DNA from 4 places in the Mesorhizobium sp. CNPSo 4671 genome. Region 3 is predicted to be linked to each of the others. Evidence: predicted binding sites of a transcription regulator. Region 3 holds the regulator's gene; each other region holds the start of a gene.

Region 1 (5,740 bases), on a different contig from region 3:
CACCACCGTCGTGCGTTCCCATCGCGAAGCCTTCAGCCTGTCGCTCGGCACCACCTTCCGGGCCTCCACGATACGCTGGGCGAAGGCGTAGAACGGGTCGTGGGGAAACTTCTTCGCCGCGTTACCCCAATGGGTGAGATAGCCCTCCTCGGCCATCTTGCGGCTGAGCAGGATGGTATCGATGCCGGCGAAGACGGTGTTGAAATCGCGCTTTAGGTCCTCGTCCCAACCGATGTTGTCGCCCCATTCCCAGAGCTGCCAGCGATGGTCCTCGCTCGCCCCGACAAAACCGTCGACCGACATCTGCATCTGCAGGATCAGCTTTTTCATCGTCGTCTCCTCGTTTGTCCGGTTCAAGGGGAATTAGTTTACTTTTGGAACCATTGACGTGCGGGAAAAATGATGTCAAGAGTAAAGTGATTTAAAAATGGAACCATAGACATGTCGACGCGCGAAAGATCCGGCTGCCCCATCAGCCTGTCGCTGGAACTGCTCGGCGACCGCTGGACGCTGCTCATCATCCGCGACCTGGTCTTCGCCGGGAAAAAGCATTTTCGCGAATTCCTGCAGTCGGATGAAGGCATCTCCTCGCGCACGCTGGCCGAGCGCCTGCAGACGCTGCAGGACGAAGGCATCCTCACCCGCAGCGACGATCCGAGCCATGGGCTGAAGGCGATCTACCGGTTGACCGAGGCCGGCATCGACCTGTTGCCGGTGCTGGCCACGCTCGGCGCCTGGGGCAGCAAGCACCGCAAGGCCGACGATCAGCTCGCCCGCATCGCCGACGAGCTGGCGGCCGGCGGCGAACCGGCGCTGGAGCCGATCAAGGCGGCGCTGCGGGCGGAGCATCTGGCGAACGCTTGATCACCGAAGTTCTGAAAGATGCCCCGAGGTGGGCTTTGCCCAACTGCGCGGCGGATCATCAGCGATCATCATACTCATCGTGAAGGCGGACCCAATCGCCCAGCGTATGCGATGGCCCGTTTTCATTGCGGCCGATGGGCGTGAGGTCGAGATAGCTGTAGGTCCCGATCAGGTTCTCGCCGCCCCGGCTCCGCACCTGGAAAGTGCAATAGATCTTGCCGTCGTCATCCCGGTAGAAAACGGTCGCGCCACCGCGATCCCTGCCTGTCATCGCGACCTCTTCGAAATTGAAGAGCACCTTGCCCGAACTGATCTGGTCCTCGGTGAACGACACCTGGAAGTCGAAATTGAAATCGCTCCCGAACGACGAAACCCAGTCGAACTGCCAGTTCATCCGCGCCTTGAAATCCATGAGCTCGGCGAGCGGTGCACGCGCGCAGACGACCAGGGAGACGTCGTGATGCCTGAGATGCTGGTTGGCGGCGTCGATGTGGTCGCAAAGGAATGAACAGCCGGTGCAGCGATAATCCGCATTGGGCGGAAACATGAAGTGATAGACGATCAGCTGGCTGCGGCCGGCAAACAGATCGGCCAGCGATCTCTTTCCCTCGCTCGTATCGAAAACGTAGGGCTTGTCGATGCGCAGCCACGGCAGTGCCCGCCGCTCCGCCGCGAGCTGTTGACGCTGGCGCGTCAACGCCTTTTCTTTCTTGAGATGCGATTTGTGCGCTTCAAACCACTCCGAGTAAGGCGCGTTGATGTGGTCGGTCATGTCGTCCTCCTTACGCACTCAGGCGTATGCTGCAGCCTCGTTGCCCGTCTCTAGGACGTTGTTGAAAACCGCGATTCGACATTTGGCTGTGCAGTTTTCGCGGGAAGAGCGCAGATGATACAGCCGAACGCGGACATACCGCTTGACAGCTGTACGCGTTATGTTCTCTATTCGTTCTAATCCATCAGCAACCGTGGATATGCAGCCGGATGGAAACGACAGCCACCATCCTGCATGCCGATCTCGATGCCTTCTATGCCTCGGTCGAGCAGTTGCTCGACCCGTCGCTGCGCGGCAAGCCGATTGCCGTCGGCGGCGGCGTGGTGTTGGCCGCTTCCTATGAAGCTCGCGCCTTTGGCGTGCGTGGCGGCATGCCGGGGCGCAAGGCACGCGAGCTTTGCCCGCAGCTGATCTTCGTCGGCGGGAATTTCAGCCACTACCAGCGGCTGGGCGACGCGGCGATAAAGGTGCTCGACGATTTCACGCCGGTGGTCGAACGCATTTCCATCGACGAGGCCTTTGCCGATGTCGCCGGCTGCACCCATCTGTTCGGCTCGCCACAGGAGATCGCCACGGCCATCCGCCGCCGCGTGCGGGCCGAACTCGGCCTGCCGATCTCGATCGGCGTGGCCCGCACCAAGCATCTGGCCAAGATCGCCTCGCAGGTCGCCAAGCCCGACGGGTTGGTGGTGGTCGATCCCGGCACGGAGCTCGCCTTCCTGCACGATTTACCGGTCGGCCTGATGTGGGGCGTCGGGCCGGCGACCAGGGCGCGGCTGGCCGAGATCGGCGTCGAGACCATCGGCCAATTGGCGAGGACGCATAGCGGCGCACTGACCAGGCTGCTCGGGCCCGCCGCCGGCGAAAAGCTCGCCGCCCTGTCATGGAACCGCGACCCGATAAAACTGGAGACCAGGCGGCGGGCGCAATCGGCCGGCGCGCAATCGGCGCTTGGGCAGAAGCCGGCCGTGGCGCGGGTGATCGTGCCGACCTTGCTGCATCTGGCCGACCGCGTCGCCAGCCGGCTGCGCGCCAAGGCGCGGCCCGGTCGCACGGTGACGGTGCGCGTGCGCTTTGCCGATCTCAGCACCGTGACGCGGTCGATCACGCTGGATCAGCCGATTTCGGCGACGACCATGCTGGCCGAGGTCGCTGGCGACCTGGTGCGCGGCGTGCTCGCCGACCATCCCGGAGAGAAGACGATCTCGCTGCTGGCGATCTCGGTCTCGCATCTCGAGGAAAGTGTCGAGCTGCAGCTCGATCTGCCGCTTGGCCTCGCCGACGAGAAGCGTCGCCCCGGCAGCAGACAAGGCCTCGCCCGCTTCGGCGCCGACCGCGCCATCGACAAGATCCGCGAGCGTTTTGGCAAGCAGGCCGTCGGTTATGGCACGGTGGCGCTGGAGGCGGCGCGCTCCGTGCCCGACGAATTCAGGGAATTGGCGGAAAAGGAATTGTGAGCGCGGGAAGCGTCAGCCCCCTCGCCCTACGGCTTCCGGATCAACGCCCGGACGTGGCAGGCGCGGCGGTCACGGCGGACAGCATTTCGCGCTTCACCAGCACCGGCTTCTGATATGTCTTCTTCACGGCAAAGTCCCCCAGCCCAAGCGGCTGGCGGCAGTAACATCCGGCCAGCGCGGCTTGTCAAGAAAATGCGGACTCCGGCCTGGCGAGCGGCTTCTTGTCCTGAGGCTCGCCTGGTGATCATCGCGACAATCGAGGTCGCTGACGGGTGAGCCCGGCCCTCTCGCCGTGAAATGCTTGCCAAATCTCACCATGCCGCCCATACAACAGCGTGGGCGGATCGCCCCCGAAAGGCGTTGTCCACGCCACACCTCTTCTTGCCAGAGATACTGTCCGATGTCAGCGACGCCGTACCCTTGGTCGAAGCCTTGACGGCCTCCTCCCCCGCCCCTTCACTATCGCTTGCCGGTCTTGGCTGGTCGGATTTCTTCGACGATCAGCTTGAGCCGGGCGAGGCAAACCTCATCCCGGTCCGCATTGCCATGGTGCACCGCGATCGCCTGAGCGGCATGTCTCAGTCAGGGCAAATGGATCTAGCGCTGCCGGCGAATGCGAACACCGGCGACTACGCCGTCGGCGACTGGGTGCTGGTCGAGCCGCATGATCAGCTTGTGAAGCGTCGCCTGACCCGCAAGACGGTGCTGGAACGCCGCACCCAGGGTGGAAGGGTGCCACAGCTGGCCGCGGCCAATGTCGACACGCTGTTCATCGTCACCTCTTGCAATGCCGACTTCAACATCGCCCGGCTCGAGCGCTATCTGGCGCTGGCCAACGAGGCCGGAACGACACCGGTGATCCTACTGACCAAGGCCGACACGGCTGAAGACGCCGAGGCCTACCAAATCCAAGCCGCCGCACTGCAGCGCGGCCTGGCCGTGGTGACGCTGAACCCGCGCACATCGGATGCCGCGACCGCGCTCGCCGCCTGGTGCGGCACGGAGCAGACGGTGGCGCTGATCGGGTCCTCCGGCGTCGGCAAATCGACACTGGTCAACACATTGGCCGGATCGGCGCAGCAATCGCCACAGCAGACCGGAGCCATTCGCGAACACGATGCCAAGGGACGCCACACCACCACGGCGCGGTCGCTGCATGCCATTGCCGGTGGCGGCTGGGTGATCGACACGCCGGGCATGCGCACGCTGCAGGTCAGCGACGTCGGCTACGGCATCGACACGCTGTTTGCCGAGATCACCGAGCTTGCCCCGCTGTGCAAATTCCGCGACTGCACGCATGTGCATGAGCCGGGCTGTGCGGTGCACGCGGCCATCAAGGCCGGCACGCTCGATTCGGAGCGTCTTGCCCGCTGGCGCAAACTGTCCGAAGAAAACCAGAACAACACGCCGGTGCAGAGTGGCCCGCGCGGCGCCAAGTCTCCCGCCGGTCGCGGCAGGCGGCGCTGAACGACTGCCCTACTGCCCTACTGCCCTACTGCCCTCTGCCCTACGGCTCAAAGCCGCGCCGTGCCGAAAATCCTGTCCCAGAGCAGCGACGTCACGCCGAAATTGGCGTTGTCGTCGATATGGTGGTGCACCGCGTGGCGGCGTTTGAGCGTGTAGAGATAGCTGGGATGGGCGGGATGCCAGTGGTGGATCATGTGGTGAACACTGATGTACCAGAGATAGCCCAGCATCAGCCCACAGCCGACCGCGCTGGCGGTCGCGAAATCCGAGAGTAGCCAGACGGGCAATGCGATCAACGCATGCACGCCGAGACTGAGCCAGGTCGGCGTGCCCACCGGACTGCGCTCCTCGACGTGATGACGGTCGTGCAGATCCCTGATGTAGGGCACGTGATGCAGGACGAACCGGTGCAGGACATATTCGATCAACGTCCACAGAACGAGACAGATCAGCACCGTGCCGATCCATTCCGGCGCGCTCTCTTCCCCGGCCTCAATCAGCCCGGCCACGCCCAGGAGGGCGATCACTAAGGGATAGACCACGAAATCGCTGTAGTAGCCGATCAGACCGAGTTGCATTCCCGATGCCCCAACTGATTTTCGACTCGCCCCAGAAACGACGCTAACAGATTGCCGAACTCGCGGGTGAGGTGCAATCCGGATGCATCTGACATAGCGTCGCAATTTCCCGGTGCAAGTTCGGCGCCCATGATCCCTGCAGAATCGGCCGACTCGCACCACTACCGCAAACGGACATGCAATCATGGCAAAACGCAGTGCGGGCCTGCTGATTTATCGTCGAAGCGGCGGCGAACTCAGGGTGCTTCTGGTTCATCCCGGCGGCCCCTTCTGGGCGAAGAAGGACGATGGCGCCTGGTCGATCCCGAAAGGCCTCGTCGACGAGGGCGAGGACGAACTGGCGGCTGCACAGCGCGAGACCGCGGAAGAGCTCGGCATCACCGTCGACGGCCCTTTCGCGCGCCTCGGCGACTACAAGCAGCCGGGCGGCAAGATCGTCATCGCCTGGTCGGTCGAAGCGCATACCGAGATCGATGTGACCACGATCAAGAGCAACAGCTTCACCATGGAATGGCCACCGCGATCCGGGTCGATGAAAGCGTTTCCGGAGGTCGACAGGGCCGGCTGGTTCACCCTGGCCGAGGCCGAGGTCAAGATCCTTG
Region 2 (5,740 bases), on a different contig from region 3:
GCATGCCGGCGGCCGAGATCATGACGTCTTCTGAGGTGACGACCGAGGCGCGCTTGTTGCCGACAAGATCGGCATAGGCGCGCAAGCCCCGGGTCAGCACGTTGCGGAAGCCCGCCTCATGCGTGCCGCCTTCGCCGGTCGGGATGGTGTTGCAGTAGGAATTGATGAAGCCGTCGCCGCCGAACCAGGTCACCGCCCATTCAAGCGAGCCATGGCCGCCCTGCTTTTCGCTTTTTCCCGCGAAGATTTCGCGCGTCACCTGGAAATCGTCGCCGAGCGACGCCTTAAGATAATCCTTCAGGCCGCCTGGAAAATGGAACTCAGCCTTGGCCGGCGTCGGATCCTTTTCCTTGATCAGGGAGGGATCGCAGGTCCAGCGGATTTCAACGCCGCCGAACAGATAGGCTTTCGAGCGCGTCATGCGGTAGAGCCGGGCCGGCTCGAAGGCGCATCCCTTGCCGAAAATCTGCTCGTCGGGATGGAAGCGGGTCTTGGTGCCGCGGCGGTTGTGCACCTCGCCGAGATGCTCCAGACCGCTTACAGGAATGCCGCGCGAGAACCTTTGGCGGTAAAGCTGGCGGCCTCGCGCGACTTCGACCTCCAGATGGTCCGACAGCGCGTTGACGACGGAAACGCCGACGCCGTGCAGGCCGCCCGAGGTCTCATAGACCTTGGAGTCGAACTTGCCGCCCGAATGCAGCGTCGTCATGATGACTTCGAGCGCCGGCTTCTTGTATTTCGGATGCGGATCGACCGGGATGCCGCGGCCATTGTCGGTAACGGTCAGAAACCCGTCCGCTGAAAGCTCGACGTCGATGAAGGTGGCATGGCCGGCAACCGCCTCGTCCATGGAATTGTCGATGACCTCGGCGAACAGATGATGCATCGCCTTGTCGTCGGTGCCGCCAATATACATGCCCGGCCGGCGCCGCACCGGCTCCAGGCCTTCGAGCACCTCGATGTCGGCGGCGCTATAGCCTTCGCTGCCGTCCTTGGTCGCGGCCGGGCGCTTGGCTGCCGCCTGCACCAGCGGATCCGCCGGGCGCGCCGGTGTGCGGACCGGCTGAGGCTGCTTGTCCATATTACCGAAGAGGTCGTTGTTGTCGTCCATGCCTGCCATACGGTCCGGTGCTGCGAATCACCCGTCGATACTGCCACGCTTTTCGGCGCCAAGCGACGGAGGTTCCTGTTACGTTCGGGGATTTGACCCCCTCATATCCTAAAACCATTCGATAACCAAGCGGGCGGAAATAGATCGAATGCCGCCATTCTGCATTGCTGATTCTTTAACAAAACGGCCTAGCGTGAGCCCAACATAACAAGAAACTGCGGGCATCAGGGGTTTCGGCGTGAGGGGCAAGGCCATAACGATGATCGGCATCGCCGCCGTTTTCGGCGCGATCTCGATCTTTGCCGCGGATTTCTGGGTCAAGAGCCAGGCTAAGCCCAATGCCGAGGAGAAGACGGCGTCAATCGCCGCTCCGGCACCGCCCAGGATCGAGTTCAAGACCATCGTGGTGGCGAACGCGCCGTTGCGCTACGGCATGGAACTCGACCGCGCCAAGCTCAGCGAAATCCCGTGGCCGCAGGATTCCCTGCCGCAGGGCGCCTTCCCGACCATCGACGGATTGCTCGGCGAAGGCAGCCGCGTCGTGCTGTCGCCGATCGAGGTCAACGAGCCGGTGCTGCTGACCAAGCTGTCGGGGCCAAATGGCCGTGCAACGCTTTCCAACATGATGACGCCCGGCATGCGGGCGGTGACCATCCGCACCGATGAGATCGCCGGTGTCGGCGGCTTCGTCACGCCGGGCGACCGCGTTGATGTCGTGCTGACGCGCGATGCCGGCGAAATCCAGGAAGTGGCCAAGAACGCGCAAGGGGCGGCCGGGTCGACCGTCACGTCCGAGATCGTCGTTGCGGACGCCAAGGTGCTGAGCGTCGGCCAGGGTGCCGATGTGCGCCAGACGACGCCGCAGATCTCCAATTCGGTGACCATCGAGGTGACGACCGAAGGTGCGCAGAAAGTGGCGCTTGCCCGCACCGTCGGCACGCTGTCGCTGTCGCTTCGTTCCGCGGGTGAAGGCGGCGATGGCAAGAACGGCGTCACCACCATCTCTTCCTTCGGCGGATCGGCGGCGGCCAAGGCTCAGGCCGCGGCCGGCTCGCTGTTCGATGCGATGACCAAGGAGCCTGAGAAGCCGAAATTCAAGACAATCATCGTGACGCGCGGCACGAAGGCCGAGGAATATCAGGTTCCCGCGCGGGACCAGAAGTAAAGGCCGGTGGGGACCGGACGGGACAGGGCAATGTTGATGCGTACCCTATATCGAATGACGGGCCGGCTGCGCTTCGTGCGCAACCTGGCGATGGCGGTTGCTCTGGCTACGGGCGGGATGCTCACCTTGCCCGGCGCAGCCAAGGCGGGCAATGATGTGGTCTATGTCTCGTCGACCAAGAATGCGTCGATCAAGGTCGCCAAGGGCAAGCCCAAGACAATCATGACGAGCGCCGCCTTCTACCAGATCGTCATCGGCGATCCGGAGATCGCCAACGTCAATCCGCTGACCGACAAATCCTTCTATGTGCTGGGCAACAATCTCGGCACCACTGGCATCGCGCTGTTCGACGACAAAAAGCAGCTTGTCGGCACCATCGACATCGAGGTGACGCTCGACACCGACCAGCTGGCCAGCACCATCCGCGCCAGCGTGCCGGACGCCAAGATCAAGGTCGGCTCGGCCAATGGCCGTGTCGTGCTGTCGGGCGAGGCCGATGACGCGGTGGCGGCGGACAAGGCAAGCAAGATCGCCAGCCGCTTTTCCGGCAATGAGGAAGTGATCAACTCGGTCAACATCTCGTCCTCGCAGCAGGTTCAGCTCAACGTCCGCTTTGTCGAGATCAACCGCCAGGCCGGCCAGGATCTCGGTGCCAAATACAGCGCCAATTTCGCCTATGGCCTCGGCGGGCGCGACGTCACCATCGATCCGGGAACCGTGCCGGCGGCAGGCACCGGCGAGATCATCGGCCGGCTGTTGTCGAACGGTGTGTCGATCGACATCGCCATCAAGGCGCTGGAAGAGCGCGGCCTCGCCCGGCGACTGGCGGAACCAAACCTTATTGCGCGTTCCGGCGAGACGGCGAGCTTCCTGGCCGGCGGAGAATTCCCGATCCCGGTTTCGGAAGACAACGGCAAGATCTCCGTCAGCTACAAGAAGTACGGCGTTAGCCTGGACTTCACGCCGACCGTGCTCAAGGACGGGCTGGTGAGCCTCGACATTGCGCCGGAAGTCTCTTCGATCGATGCGTCGGCGTCTTACAACATCGGCAACATCTCGGTGCCGGGCTTCACCGTGCGCCGTGCCAAGACGTCGGTCGACCTGAAGAACGGCCAGAGCTTCATGATCGCGGGGCTGCTGCAGTCGCAAAACGACATCACCACATCGCGCATTCCCGGCCTCGGCAAGATGCCGGTGCTCGGGGCCTTGTTCTCGTCGAAATCCTACCAGCGGCGCGAGACCGATCTGGTCATCATCGTCACGCCTTACCTGGTAAAGCCGGTCGATCCGTCGAAGAAGATGGTCGAGCCGACCGACGGCACGCAGCCGGCCAGCAATGTCGACTATTTCCTCAACAACACCGAGGAAGTGAAGGCGTCGGATACCGGCCGCGCGCTGGCGCTGGCCGATGGCAGCGCCGCACGGACCGCTCCCGCCACCACGGTCGGGCATTTCCTCGACCTGCCGAAGGACTGAAGCCATGCGACTGGTCTTGAGATCGAGCATCGCCTTGCTTCTTGCCGGTTTGGCCGGCGGCTGCACCAGCGACGATTACACACGCAGCGAAGGGGTGACGCCGGGCGCCGGCAACGCCCAGGCCGCCAATACCGTCATGCAGATGGTCGACCCGTGGAAATACGGCGTCCAGAACACCAGGCTTCTCGTGCCTGCCAAGCGTGGCGATGCCGGACCCGTCACGCCCGATCAGGCGGCGGGCGCCAAGGCATCTCAGACGACCACGAGCAACTGACCCTAAAGGGCGATCGAGCTCACAGGCTGACAAAAATGGCAAACGGCATCAAGACCCGAAAGATCCTGCTCGTATCGACGGATAGGACCTTCGTGCAGGACACGCGGACCGCATTCGCCGCCTCCGAGATCATCCAGCTCTCGACGGTGGACAAGAATGTCACCGAATTGCGCGGCGAGATCCAGGAGACCGACTTCGGCGCCATCATCGTCGACATGGACGCGGCGAGGCTGGAGGAGGTCGAGTCGCTGCAGCGCATCATGCGCCGGCTGGAGGGCAAGGCGCCGGTGGTCGTGGTCACTCAGGAATTCAACGCCGCCGCCGTGCGCGTCCTGGTGCAGCTCAAGGTCGCGGACTTCCTGGTCAAGCCGATCACCACGGCCGATCTGGTGCGCTCGGTGGTGCGGGCCCTGCAAGGGCCGGGGCGTGAGGAAAACACCGAGTCGCAGATCTACACCTTCATGCCGGCCGCCGGCGGCGTCGGCACCACGACACTTGCGCTGCAGACCGCGTTCCAGCTGCATCATTCGGTGACGCGCGGCGCCTCGACCTGCGTGGTCGACCTCAATTTCCAGCAGGGCGCCTGCGCCGAATATCTCGACCTCGAGCCGCGTTTCGACATCACCGAGATCGAGAACCAGCCCGAACGCCTCGACCGGCAACTGCTCGACGTGATGCTGTCCAAGCATGCCAGCGGACTGTGCGTGCTGGCGGCACCGACGCATCCCGCGGAGATGCGCTCGTTCAAGACCGATGTCGTGGTGCGCATGCTGGACCTCGTCTCGGCCTATTTCGACAATGTCGTCATCGACATGCCGCGCACCTGGTTTCCGTGGACGGAGACCGTGCTGCTTGGCTCCAACAAGCTCTATATCGTCGCCGAGATGACGGTGCCGTGCCTGCGCCACACGCAAAGGCTGATCCAGGCGGTCTACGAGACCGCCGGCAAGGAAGTGAAGCCGAACGTCATCGTCAACCGGTTCGAGCAGAAGATGTTCGACAACGGCATCAAGCAGGCGGATGTCCAGGAAATCCTTGGCGAGCATTTCGTCGGCGGCATCTCCAACAACTACCGGCTGGTGCGCGAGGCGGTCGATCGCGGCGTGCCGCTGCACGAGATCGACCCCAACGCCAATGTCGTCAACGATTTGAAGAAGATCATCCTTCCGGAGGAGGCGGCCGCGACTGGCGCCAAGTCGAAGTCGCTGTTCGGTCTCGGCAAGGGCTTCTTGAGGAGGAAGGCCGGATGACCAGCCGTTTTTCCACCCTGCAGAACCGCGACGCGCGCCCGCTACGTCCGGCTGATACAACGCCGGTGGCACATCACGCGGTCGTCATCCCGACCAACCGGAAGGCCTCGCCGGCAAAGCCTGACGTTGCGCCGGCAAAGAGTGCCAACAAGGTGCTCGATGCACGCGTGCGCATTCACCGGATGCTGCTCGAAGAAATCAACCTCGTGGCGCTGGAGCGTTTGCCCAAGGAGGAGATGCGCCGGCAGGTGCATGATTTCGTTTCGGAAAAAACCCGCCAGGAGCGGATGGCGATCAACACCGTCGAACTCGAAGCGCTGGTCGACGATATCGTCGACGAGATGGTTGGCCTCGGTCCGCTCGAGCCACTGCTCAAGGACCCCGACATCAACGACATCCTGATCAACGGCCACCAGAACTGCTTCATCGAAAAGAAAGGCAAGCTGCAGCAGGTCCATATCCCG
Region 3 (5,740 bases):
TCCTGCTGGTGCCGGTCTGTCTGGCTGCTGGAGCGATCGGCTATTACTCGCTGTCGGCGGAGCCCGACTTCGCAAGACCTGTCGCGGTCGTCGTGCTGATGGCGATCTGCGCGCTTGTCTCGCGCTCCTGGCCGAAAACCCAGCTGGGCTTCATGGCGGCATTGTTATGCGCGCTTGGCCTGCTTGCCGCCAAGGTCGAGACATGGCGGGCGGGTACCCAGATGCTCGGTTCGGAAATCTCTACGCAAGTGACCGGCCACGTCGTCTCGCTCGACCGGATGGAGACCGGCCGCATCCGGCTGACCATTGACGTGACGTCGACCGCGCGGCCGACGCTGCGCTATGCGCCGGAAAGGGTCCGGCTTTCGGCGCGCAATATCCCGGCGGACATGACCGCCGGCTCCCTGGTCACCGGCTACGCCAAACTGTTGCCGCCGACCGGTCCGGTGCGGCCGGACAGCTACGATTTCTCCTTCGACAGCTATTTCGCCGGCATTGGCGGCAGCGGCTTCTTTCTCGGCAATCCAAAGCTTGTCGCAGCCGATGATGGTGAGATGCCGCTCACGGCCCGCCTTTTCTCCGGCATAGAAAATGCCCGTGAAGCCATTGCCGATCATATCCGGGCCACGGTCGGCGGTGCCGAAGGCGAGATCGCGGCGGCGCTGATCGTTGGCGTGCGGGCCGGCATTCCCGACGAAATCAACGAAGCGATGCGGCGCACCGGCATCTACCACATCATCTCCATTTCCGGACTGCATATGGCGCTGGTCGCCGGCACCATCATGGGTCTGCTGCGCGGGGCTTTCGCGCTGTTTCCGGACTTTTCCGCGCGCCGGCCGGTGAAGAAATACGCCGCTGCGGCAGCCCTGTTCTCGATCGCCGCCTATCTCGTCATTTCCGGTGTCGTCGTCGCCGCCGAACGCAGCTTCATCATGCTGGGGGTGATGCTGATTGCCGTGCTGTTTGATCGCGCGGCGCTGACGATGCGCAATTTGGCGATCTCAGCGATCGCCGTCATCGTGGTGTCGCCGCATGAAGTCGTCGGCCCAAGCTTCCAGATGTCGTTCGCTGCGACTGCGGCTTTGGTCGGTGCCTATGCAGGCTGGGCTGATCACCGCACGGGAAAGGCAAGGCCGCCACCGCCGAAGCGATCGCTACCGGGCTTTCTCACGCGAAAATTCCTCGCGCTCACAGGAGGGGTGGCGATGACGTCCATCATTGCCGGCAGTGCCACGGCGCTGTTTGCAATATGGCACTTCCAGCGTGTGTCGCCGCTCAGCCTGTTCGCAAATCTGGCTATCATGCCAATTGTCTCAGTCGTCATGTTTCTGGCGGTTGTCAGCGCTTTGACAATGCCCTTTGGTTTGGACGGGCCTTTTCTCCACTTGATGGGCAAAGGCCTGACGGCGATGATCGCCATATCGGCGTGGATATCGGAACGCTCTCCCGTCGATGCGGTCGGGCTGATTTCGCAGCACTCCGTCCTGCTGGTGACGATTGCCCTGGTCATCGCGACGATGGCGACGACATGGCTGCGGCTCGCGGCACTGCCCTTCGCGCTTGCCGGACTGTTGACGGTGTCGGATACGCGCACGCCGGATGTGCTTATCTCGGAAGATGCGCGGCTGGTCGCGGTGCCGATCGGCGGCGGCGAACTCGCGGTCAGCCGGGCTCGCCCGAACGAGTTCACCGTCGACAATTGGAAACGCGCGCTGGTGTCCGAAACCATCGTCGCGCCGGAGATGTTCGACAAGGCGGACGGGCAATTCGGCATTGCCGATGCCGTCAACCTCCCGCCTGGAGCGCCATTCTATTGCACGGATGGTGTCTGTCTTGCCCGGCACCCGTCGGGTGCGATCATCGCACATGTCGAAGACCGCAAGGCCACCTGGAAGGCCTGCGGTTTTGCCGATCTGATCGTCGTCAATGACGCGACAGGCTATGATGCCTGCCACAATCCGCTGGTTCTTGTCGTTACCAGACGGCAACTGGCCCGAAAGGGCAGTGGCGCCGTCTTCTTCGACCGCCAATCGGCGACCGGTCCGCCAATCGTCAGTTTCGCGGTGGATGGACCGTATCGGCCCTGGCATGCGCAGCGAAAATTTTCACGCGAGGCGAGGGGGCTGGCGCCCTATCAAAAACCTGAAAAGAAGGCCGTGCCTGCTCAGTAGCGCCGGATCAACCCGACCAGCTTGCCTTGCACCTTGACCCTGTCGGGCCCGAAAATGCGCGTCTCGTAGGCCGGGTTGGCGGCTTCGAGCGCAATCGAGGCTCCCTTGCGGCGGAACCGTTTCAGCGTCGCTTCCTCCTCGTCGACCAGGGCGACGACGATCTCGCCCGGGCTTGCCGTGTCGGCGTTGCGGATAATGACCGTGTCGCCATCGAAGATGCCAGCCTCGATCATCGAGTCGCCCTTGACCTCCAGCGCATAGTGCTCGCCACCCATGATCATGTCCGGCGGCACCGAGATCGAATGCGTCTGATGCTGGATGGCATCGATCGGCACACCGGCGGCGATACGGCCCATCACCGGGATCGACACGGCGGAGACCGCGTCGTCATCATTGCCGGCGGAGGGCAGGCGCGATGGTGCCGGCTTGATCTGGCGGCCAAGGCCGCCCTGACCGAGACTGCCCTGGATGACGCTCGGCGAGAATTTCTTTGCCGCGTTGAGGCCGGGCGCGATCGAATCCGGCAACCGCAGCACTTCCAGCGCGCGTGCCCGGTTCGGCAGCCGGCGAATGAAGCCACGTTCCTCCAGTGCCGTGATCAGTCGATGGATCCCCGACTTGGAGGCAAGATCGAGCGCTTCCTTCATCTCGTCGAAGGAAGGCGGAATGCCGCTTTCCTTGAGCCGTTCATGAATGAACATCAGCAGTTCATGTTGCTTGCGTGTCAGCATGGCGGCCCCCAAGGCATTGAACGAAGGGTGTGAACCAGAATCGAAAAACAAACCCAGAACAAACACTATCTGTTCCAGTTGTGTTCTGCAACTGTTTAAAGTTTAGTGAATTTGTTAAGGCCCCAGAAATTTTCGCTCCGGGTGGCAGGCGTCAACCGACCACCTTCACCGTCGGCACGTGCATTGAAATCATTATGGTTAATAGCCTGTGGCGTATCCTCTTATCCTGTTTGGCATCAGGCGTTTGAAAGGCATTCTCAGGGTGGATTGTATGGCGAACGGATCCATTTTCGGCGGAACGAAACGAAATCAAAACGTCAACAATCGCTGGCTATGCGGGGATAGAACGCGTTCAGGCTCCCGGCATCGCTCCGGCCAGAACCTGCGCATAGGCGCCGGCATCGATTTTGCCGCCGGAGATGACGCGCCGCGGCAAGGTCATCCGGAAACCGCTTTCAGACTGCCGGCACGTGCGGCGTAGGTGTTGTTGGCGCCGCTGTCTTCGCTGTGCACATAGACGTGCAGCGTGTAGCCGATATGCGCCGTCATCAGTGCTTTTGCTCGCTCCACGTCGCGATCGAGCGCCGCTTCCATGATCTCGGTGTGATGCTCGATTGCGATCGCCTCGCGCAAGGCGTCCATGGCTTCGCCATAGCCATCCTTGAGGCCGGCCGCCGCCCGCAATGTCGGCGCCAGACCGAGAAAACGATGATGCCGCCGCAACTGATCGGCGATCGTCGAGCGGAAGCGCAAAAGCCAGTTGGATGTTGCCGCGCTCAGCAGCGCCGCATGGAAGGCCTCATGGCTCTCGTCCCATTTGTCGACGGCCGCATCGGAAGGGTCGTCGACCGCGGTCTTGCAGCGCGAGAGCCGGTAATGGGCGGTGACGACCGCGTCCTCCCATTCTCTGCCGCCATTCGCGATCGATTCCAGGAACAGCGGCATTTCGACAACCATCCTTGCGCGCGCCAGATCCTCGAGCTCGGCGCGCGACACGGGAGCGACGGCAAAGCCGCGATTGCTGATGGCGGTGACCAGGCGCTCGGCTTCAAGTCGGGACAAGGCTTCCCGCAGCGGCGTCCAGCCGACGCCGTATGTGGTGCGCAGCGCGCTCAGCTTGAGCGGCGCGCCCGGCATCAGGCGGGTGGTCAGGATATCGCGCCGCAGCAGCTGATAGGCCGCTTCGGTCTTAGTGGAGCTGTTCTGATCCTGCATCGCGATCCGTCCATCATCGGGCTTGCGAAAATTATATATGATGTGGAGGCATGGCAAGAATTATATATAATGTTTGACACGCGGCGAGGGACTGACCATGATCGCCGCAGTTGCCGCCCTGTGAGCGGCGCTGATCAAATCTGGGAGGAAATGATGTTGAAGTCGAAATCCGCTTGGCTGTCGGGATTGGCCCTGGCAGGCGCATTGATGCTCAGCGCCGGGAGCGCCGCAGCCGATCAGATCCGCATCGGCATCGCCAATTTCGGCGAGCATCCGCAGCTCAACGCTGCCATAGCCGGCTTCAAGAAGGCACTGACGGACAAGGGCTTTGTCGAGGGCAAGGACGTCGTCTACGCGGAAAGCCATACCAATTTCGACGCATCGCTGGTGCCGCAGATGATCGCCAAGCTGCAGGCGGAACAGCCCAAGCTGATCTACACCATCACCACGCCGGTCTCGCAGATCGCCAAGAAGGCGCTCGCGGGCTCCGGCATTCCGATCGTCTTTGCCGCGGTCACCGACCCGGTGGCGGCCAAGCTGGTGCCGTCATGGGACGCCGGCGACGATGGCATGACCGGCGCCAGCGATCTGCAGGATGTCGCCGCGGTGATGGCCTTCACCAAGAAGCTGCTGCCAAACGCCAAGCGCTTTGGCGTGCCTTACAATCCAGGCGAGGCCAATGACGTCGCCTTGGTCGAAAAGATCAAGGCGGCGGCACCGGCGGCCGGCTTCGAAGTTGTGGAAGTCGGTGTCGACAACGTCAATGACATCCAGCAACGTATCGCCTCGCTCGCCGGCAAGGTCGACGTAATCTACGGCCCGGCTTCGAACCTGATCCAGCCGGCGATCGCCGCAGTTTCCGCGGCTGCCCGCCAGGCCGGCATCCCGGTCGTTAACTCCGATGACAGCGCGGTCCGCAACGGCACCGTACCGGCGAGCTTCGCGGTCAATTACACGCAGGTCGGCATGAACGCCGGCAACATCGCCGCCGAGATCCTCAAGGGCAAGGATCCCAAGACGATCGCGCCGTCGCGCCCGGCCTACAAGGACCACATGGCAACGATTTCCCGCAAGGCGATGGCCGCGTTCGGCATCGAGATACCGGCTTCGTTGGCCGATTGCGGCTGCATCGTCGACTGATATCGGGCTGCGGGGGTGACGGCGTTGGCGCCGTCACCGTTTACGCCAGGGAGGAACGATGCTCGATATCCGATCCGCGCGCAAAGTATTCTACAAGGGCCAGGCCGACGAGAAGGTCGCGCTGGACGGCCTCAGCCTGTCACTGGCTACAGGTGAGTTCGGCATCGTCATCGGCTCCAACGGCGCCGGCAAGAGCAGCATGCTCAACGCCATTTCCGGAGCCCTTGTCCTGGATACCGGCAAGATCCTGATCAACGGCGCCGATGTGACAGCTATGCCGGTGTACAAGCGCGCCACAAGACTGGCGCGTGTCTTCCAGGATCCGATGCGCGGCACCGCCGCCAGCATGACCGTGGCGGAGAACATGCTTCTGGCTGATCTGCGCAGCCAAAAACGCACGCTGCGACAAGGGCTGAACGCCACGCGGCTTGCGTCCTACAAGGAGCGCCTGTCGATATTGGGCCTCGGCCTCGAAAATCGTCT
Region 4 (5,740 bases), on a different contig from region 3:
GATTTGCCGAGGAGAGATCGGCGCCGATCGCGGAGATCTGTGCAAAGCACCGCACGCCGGCCCTTTCGCAGGCCGTGACGAGTGCCACCACCGAGCCCCGGTGAACGGCGTCGAGGCGGTCGCGCGGGCCGTCCTGCAAAGCGCCTGCCGCATTGACCACCGCGTCCATGCCTGCGACCACCGGCAGCCAGTCTTCAGCGGCAAGCAATTTCGACATGTCCGCCGCGATCCAGCGAACCGACGGCCGGCGGCGCCCGGCATCCCGAATATCGCGGCCGAGGCCGGTCACCTGATGACCGTCGCGAAGCAAGCGGCCGATGACGGCGTCCCCGATCAACCCATAGCCGCCGAGGACGAGAATTTTCATGTCGCGGCTTTCAGGCGGCTTCGAGTGCCGCCCTCACAGCCGCGATCGCATCATTGGCCTTCGAGGCATCCGGACCACCGGCCTGGGCCATGTCGGGCCGTCCGCCGCCGCCCTGCCCGCCGAGTGCGGCGGAGGCCACGCGCACCAGGTCGACGGCGCTGAAGCGGCCGACGAGGTCGTCGGTGACGGCGACGACGACGCTGGCCTTGTTGTCCTCACCGGCACCGACGAAGACGACGACGCCAGAGCCAAGCGAGGTCTTGCCGGCATCGGCGAGCGGCTTCAGATCCTTGGGCGACACGCCGGAGACCGCCTTGCCGAGGAAGCCGACGCCCGCAACCGTCTCATTCTCCGAGGGCCCACCCGACGCGGCACCGCCGCCCAGCGCCAGCTTCTTGCGCGCTTCGCTCAGTTCCTTCTCGAGCTTCTTGCGCTCTTCGAGCAGCGTCTCGACACGCGCCGGCACGTCGGCAGGCGAGATCTTCAGCACGGCTGCCGCCGCCTTCAGGCGCCTGTCCTGTTCGTCGAGATGTTTTCTGGCCGCCTCGCCGGTCAGCGCCTCGATACGGCGCACGCCGGCAGCGACCGCACTGTCGGAGACGACGCGGACCAGGCCGATATCGCCGGTCGCCCTGACATGTGTGCCGCCGCAGAGTTCGACCGAATAGGGCCGGTTGGCCTTGGCGCCGTGCAGCCCCGTGCCCATCGACACGACGCGCACCTCATCGCCATACTTCTCGCCGAACAGCGCCATGGCGCCCTCGGCGATGGCGTCGTCGACCGACATCAGGCGCGTCGTCACCGGGCTGTTCTGCACGACGATTTCGTTGGCCATGCGCTCGACCTCTTCGAGCTCTTCGGCCGAGATCGGTTTGTTGTGCGAGATGTCGAAGCGCAGCCGCTCCGGCGCGACCAGCGAGCCCTTCTGCGCGACATGGGTGCCCAGCACCTCGCGCAGCGCCTCGTGGATCAGGTGCGTGGCGGAGTGGTTGGCACGCAGCCTGGTGCGGCGCGCATGGTCCACCTTGAGCTCGACGGCAGCGCCCGTCTTGACGGTGCCGCTCGCCACCTTGCCAAGATGCACGAACAGCCCGTCGGCCTTTTTCTGCGTGTCGGAAATCTCGATCGAGAATCCTTCGCCCGAGATGATGCCGGTATCGCCCATCTGGCCACCGGACTCGCCATAGAACGGCGTCTGGTTGACGACCACCGCAATGGCATCGCCCTTGTTGGCGCTGTCGACGTTCTTACCGTCCTTGACCAGCGCCTGAATGAGGCCTTCCGCAGCTTCAGTCTCGTAACCGAGGAACTCGGTGGCGCCGGTCTTTTCGCGCACGGAGAACCACACCGTCTCGGTGGCGGCCTCGCCGGACCCGGTCCAATGTTTGCGCGCCTCGGCCTTCTGCTGCTCCATCGCATTGGTGAAGCCGGCCAGATCGACCGAGATGTTGCGCTGACGCAGCGCGTCCTGCGTCAGGTCGAGCGGGAAGCCGTAGGTGTCGTAGAGCTTGAACGCCGTCTCGCCATCCAGCATGTCGCCGGCATGAAGCGTTTCTGTTGCCTCGGAGAGCAGGCCGAGGCCGCGCACCAGCGTCTTGCGGAAGCGCGTTTCCTCGAGCTTCAGCGTCTCGGTGATCAACTGTTCGCCGCGCAGCAGTTCGGGATAGGCCTGGCCCATCTCGCGCACCAACGCCGGCACCAGCTTCCACATCAGCGGCTCGTTTGCGCCAAGCAGCTGCGCGTGGCGCATGGCGCGGCGCATGATGCGGCGCAGCACGTAGCCGCGGCCCTCGTTCGACGGCAGCACGCCGTCGGCGACCAGGAAGGAGGACGAGCGCAGATGATCGGCAATGACGCGGTAGGACGCCACCGTTTCCGTATCGGGAGCGCGGCCGAGCGCGGAAGACGCCGCATCGATCAGGTGCCGGAACAGGTCGGTCTCGAAGACGCTTTCCACGCCTTGCAGGATGGAGGCCATGCGCTCCAGGCCCATGCCGGTGTCGATCGACGGGCGCGGCAAGTCGATGCGCTCCTCCTTCGTCACCTGTTCATACTGCATGAACACCAGGTTCCAGAATTCGAGGAAGCGGTCGCCATCCTCCTCGGGGCTGCCGGGAGGACCGCCCCAGATGTGCTCGCCGCGATCGATGAAGATTTCCGAGCACGGCCCGCAAGGACCGGTGTCGCCCATTGCCCAGAAATTGTCCGAGGTCGCGATGCGGATGATGCGATCGTCCGAGAAACCCGCGATCTTCTTCCAGAAGCCGGCCGCCTCGTCGTCCGTGTGGTAGACGGTGACCAGCAGCTTGTCCTTCTTCAGCCCGAACTCCTTGGTGATCAGGTTCCAGGCAAGCTCGATGGCACGCTCCTTGAAATAATCGCCGAAGGAGAAATTGCCGAGCATCTCGAAGAAGGTCAAATGGCGCGCGGTGTAGCCGACATTGTCGAGGTCGTTGTGCTTGCCGCCGGCGCGTACGCTCTTCTGCGCAGTGGTGGCGCGCGAATAGGACCGCTTCTCCAGACCGGTGAAGACGTTCTTGAACTGCACCATGCCGGCATTGGTGAACATCAATGTCGGATCGTTGCGCGGCACGAGCGGGCTCGAGGCCACGACCTCGTGGCCCTCCTTGCGGAAATAGTCGAGAAAGGTCGACCGGATCTCGTTCACGCCACTCATGACTGCTGCCTTTTCGCGAAAACCGCCGGCGCGGCCGGCGGAAACTGGTCTCTGCTTTGCAGAAATAGATTTGGCCTTTTAGCGGGCACGCCCCAGCCTGTCCAGAAACACGGAATTGGGCCAATCAAGGAGCTGCCAGGCTGGCTCGACGCTGCCCAAAAACAAAACCGCCGGCTCGAAGGCCGGCGGTTTGGACGCGGTACTAAAGAACTCGGTTACTTAAGCATCAGGTCATAGGCCGACTTTATGGCCGAACTCTGGCCGTCGCCTACATCGCGCCGGCTTCGTCCTCAAAACCGTCGTCGCCATTGCCCTCAGAGCCACCATTCTCGAGGAATTTCTCGGCGATCAGCCCGGCATTCTGCCTCAGCGCCAATTCGATCTCGCGTGCGGTATCGGGATTGTCGCGCAGGAACAGCTTGGCGTTTTCGCGGCCCTGGCCAAGACGCTGCGAATTATAGGAGAACCAGGCGCCCGACTTCTCGACCACGCCGGCCTTGACGCCGAGGTCGACCAGCTCGCCGGTCTTGGACACGCCCTCGCCATACATGATGTCGAATTCGACCACCTTGAAGGGCGGCGCCAGCTTGTTCTTGACCACCTTGACGCGGGTCTGGTTGCCGACGACCTCGTCACGGTCCTTGACCGAGCCGATGCGGCGGATGTCGAGACGCACCGACGCGTAGAATTTCAGCGCGTTGCCACCGGTCGTGGTCTCGGGCGAGCCGAACATGACGCCGATCTTCATGCGGATCTGGTTGATGAAGATGACCATGGTGTTGGAACGCGAGATCGAGGCGGTGAGCTTGCGCAGCGCCTGGCTCATCAAACGAGCTTGAAGACCCGGCAGTGAATCGCCCATCTCACCCTCGATTTCGGCGCGCGGCGTCAGTGCCGCGACCGAATCGACCACCAGCACGTCGATGGCGCCGGAACGCACCAGCGTATCGCAGATCTCCAGCGCCTGCTCGCCGGTGTCGGGCTGCGAGATCAGCAGGTTTTCAAGATCGACGCCAAGTTTGCGGGCATAGACCGGATCGAGCGCGTGTTCGGCGTCGACGAAGGCGCAGATGCCGCCCTTCTTCTGGGCTTCGGCCACCGTGTGCAGCGCCAGCGTCGTCTTGCCCGAGCTTTCCGGCCCGTAGATCTCGATGATGCGGCCGCGCGGCAGGCCGCCGACGCCAAGCGCGATGTCGAGGCCGAGCGAGCCGGTCGGCACCGTTTCGATCTCGACGACCTGCTCGTTCGCGCCGAGCCGCATGATCGAGCCCTTGCCGAAAGCCCGCTCGATTTGCGACAGCGCCGCATCCAGAGCCTTTGATTTGTCCACTGCCTTATCCTCTACAAGCCGCAAAGAATTCTGAGCCATGATACATCACCCCTTGGTCGTCAATGAAGGCCGGACAATCCGTAATCCCTGCCATTTTGTACCTTTTTTGTTCTCGTTTGGCAAGAGGGATCAAATATCTGAAAAACAAGTCATATCCGGATTTGTTCTTTTTTCGTACCAAGAGATCGAACAGGAATGCACCCCGCATTGGGCCAGACTGCTCGATTGTATCGATCCGCCGAATCGCCATCTTGCTGGCGAAGGTCTACGACGCAGTCTAGCGCTTGTGCAGTTGCAATAACAAAGGGCATATCGCTGGCATGGTGAAATCCATAGAGATACTGGCCGTGGGCGGCGCCCATATCGACCGGCGCGGCCAGGTGTCCGGCGCTTACGTGCCGGCCGCGTCCAATCCCGGCACGATGCGCGAGGATGTCGGCGGCGGCGTCTTCAACGCGCTGCGCAGCACAGTGCGGCGCGGCGTCTCGGCTTCACTGCTTTCGATGCGGGGCGGCGATGCGGCCGGCGATACCGTTTCACGCGCTATCGCCGAGTCAGGGATCGCCGATCTGTCGGCGGTGTTCCTCGATCGCACGACACCGAGCTATACGGCGTTGATCGACCGCGAGGGCGAGTTGATCGTCGGCTTCGCCGACATGGCGCTGTACGATCTGGCGTTCCCCAAGCAGATGAGGCGATCCAAGGTCCGCGAAGCGATCGCCGCCGCCGATGCCGTCCTGTGCGACGCCAATCTGCCGTCCTCGGCATTGGAACGGCTGGTTTCGCTTGCCGCCGACAAGCCGGTGTATGCCATTGCCATTTCGCCGGCCAAGGTGGTGCGGCTGATACCGGTGCTCGGCGCGCTGGCACTGGTCTTCATGAACCGGCGCGAGGCCGTCGTGCTGGCCGGCGTCAACGCAAATGCCGCCGAGCGGGATGTCATCGACGGTTTGCGATGCAGCGGCCTTGCCAGCGGCGTGGTGACGGCGGGCAGCGCGCCGGTGCTGGGCTTCGATGACACAGGCGCCTTTACGATCCTGCCGCCTGCTCCGAGAAGAGTCGCTGATGTCACCGGCGCCGGCGACGCGCTGGCGGGCGCGACGATCGCAGCGCTGCTGCGCGGCCTGCCATTGCGCCAGGCCTTGCGCGAAGGCGTTGCCGCGGCGACGCTGGCCATAGAAAGCGCCGACGCAGTTCCCGACTTCACCGCTGCGGCCTTTGCGGATGCTCTGGCTCTTGTGCCGGAAGCCCGGGAAGTGGCATGAGACCGGCAAATTCATAACGCCGCAGTGCAGGCTACGTGTCCTTGTGGATGCGACACACTGCGGATTGGAGATTCGAGATGACCCCTGAGACCGCCCGCCCC

What was found. The regulator LexA, encoded in region 3, represses DNA repair genes until DNA is damaged. The targets are predictions, from matches to a motif close to TGTTCNNNNTGTGTTCNG.
Region 1: dinB (DNA polymerase IV) is a predicted target of LexA. The motif match lies at 1,798-1,815, and genes of this name have one in related genera.
Region 2: parE (DNA topoisomerase IV subunit B) is a predicted target of LexA. The motif match lies at 1,182-1,199, and genes of this name have one in related genera.
Region 4: recA (recombinase RecA) is a predicted target of LexA. The motif match lies at 4,471-4,488, and genes of this name have one in related genera.

What each region holds. Positions count from the first base shown of each region.
Region 1 is NZ_JBWLUW010000003.1:30,577-36,316, reverse strand. It holds gene AC04SF_RS08335 (dihydrofolate reductase family protein) at 1-330, opposite strand, end outside; gene AC04SF_RS08330 (winged helix-turn-helix transcriptional regulator) at 442-864, shown strand; gene AC04SF_RS08325 (DUF899 domain-containing protein) at 923-1,636, opposite strand; gene dinB (DNA polymerase IV) at 1,846-3,093, shown strand; gene rsgA (ribosome small subunit-dependent GTPase A) at 3,484-4,560, shown strand; gene AC04SF_RS08310 (sterol desaturase family protein) at 4,608-5,138, opposite strand; gene AC04SF_RS08305 (NUDIX hydrolase) at 5,323-5,740, shown strand, end outside.
Region 2 is NZ_JBWLUW010000016.1:52,850-58,589, forward strand. It holds gene parE (DNA topoisomerase IV subunit B) at 1-1,111, opposite strand, end outside; gene cpaB (Flp pilus assembly protein CpaB) at 1,350-2,276, shown strand; gene AC04SF_RS31760 (type II and III secretion system protein family protein) at 2,307-3,752, shown strand; gene AC04SF_RS31765 (hypothetical protein) at 3,757-4,026, shown strand; gene AC04SF_RS31770 (CpaE/TadZ family protein) at 4,062-5,276, shown strand; gene AC04SF_RS31775 (TadA family conjugal transfer-associated ATPase) at 5,273-5,740, shown strand, end outside.
Region 3 is NZ_JBWLUW010000006.1:169,106-174,845, reverse strand. It holds gene AC04SF_RS18910 (ComEC/Rec2 family competence protein) at 1-2,171, shown strand, start outside; gene lexA (transcriptional repressor LexA) at 2,165-2,902, opposite strand; gene AC04SF_RS18900 (GntR family transcriptional regulator) at 3,341-4,117, opposite strand; gene AC04SF_RS18895 (ABC transporter substrate-binding protein) at 4,271-5,257, shown strand; gene AC04SF_RS18890 (ABC transporter ATP-binding protein) at 5,316-5,740, shown strand, end outside.
Region 4 is NZ_JBWLUW010000009.1:111,225-116,964, forward strand. It holds gene AC04SF_RS24300 (SDR family oxidoreductase) at 1-367, opposite strand, end outside; gene alaS (alanine--tRNA ligase) at 378-3,044, opposite strand; gene recA (recombinase RecA) at 3,313-4,413, opposite strand; gene AC04SF_RS24315 (carbohydrate kinase family protein) at 4,695-5,639, shown strand; gene AC04SF_RS24320 (pseudouridine-5'-phosphate glycosidase) at 5,717-5,740, shown strand, end outside.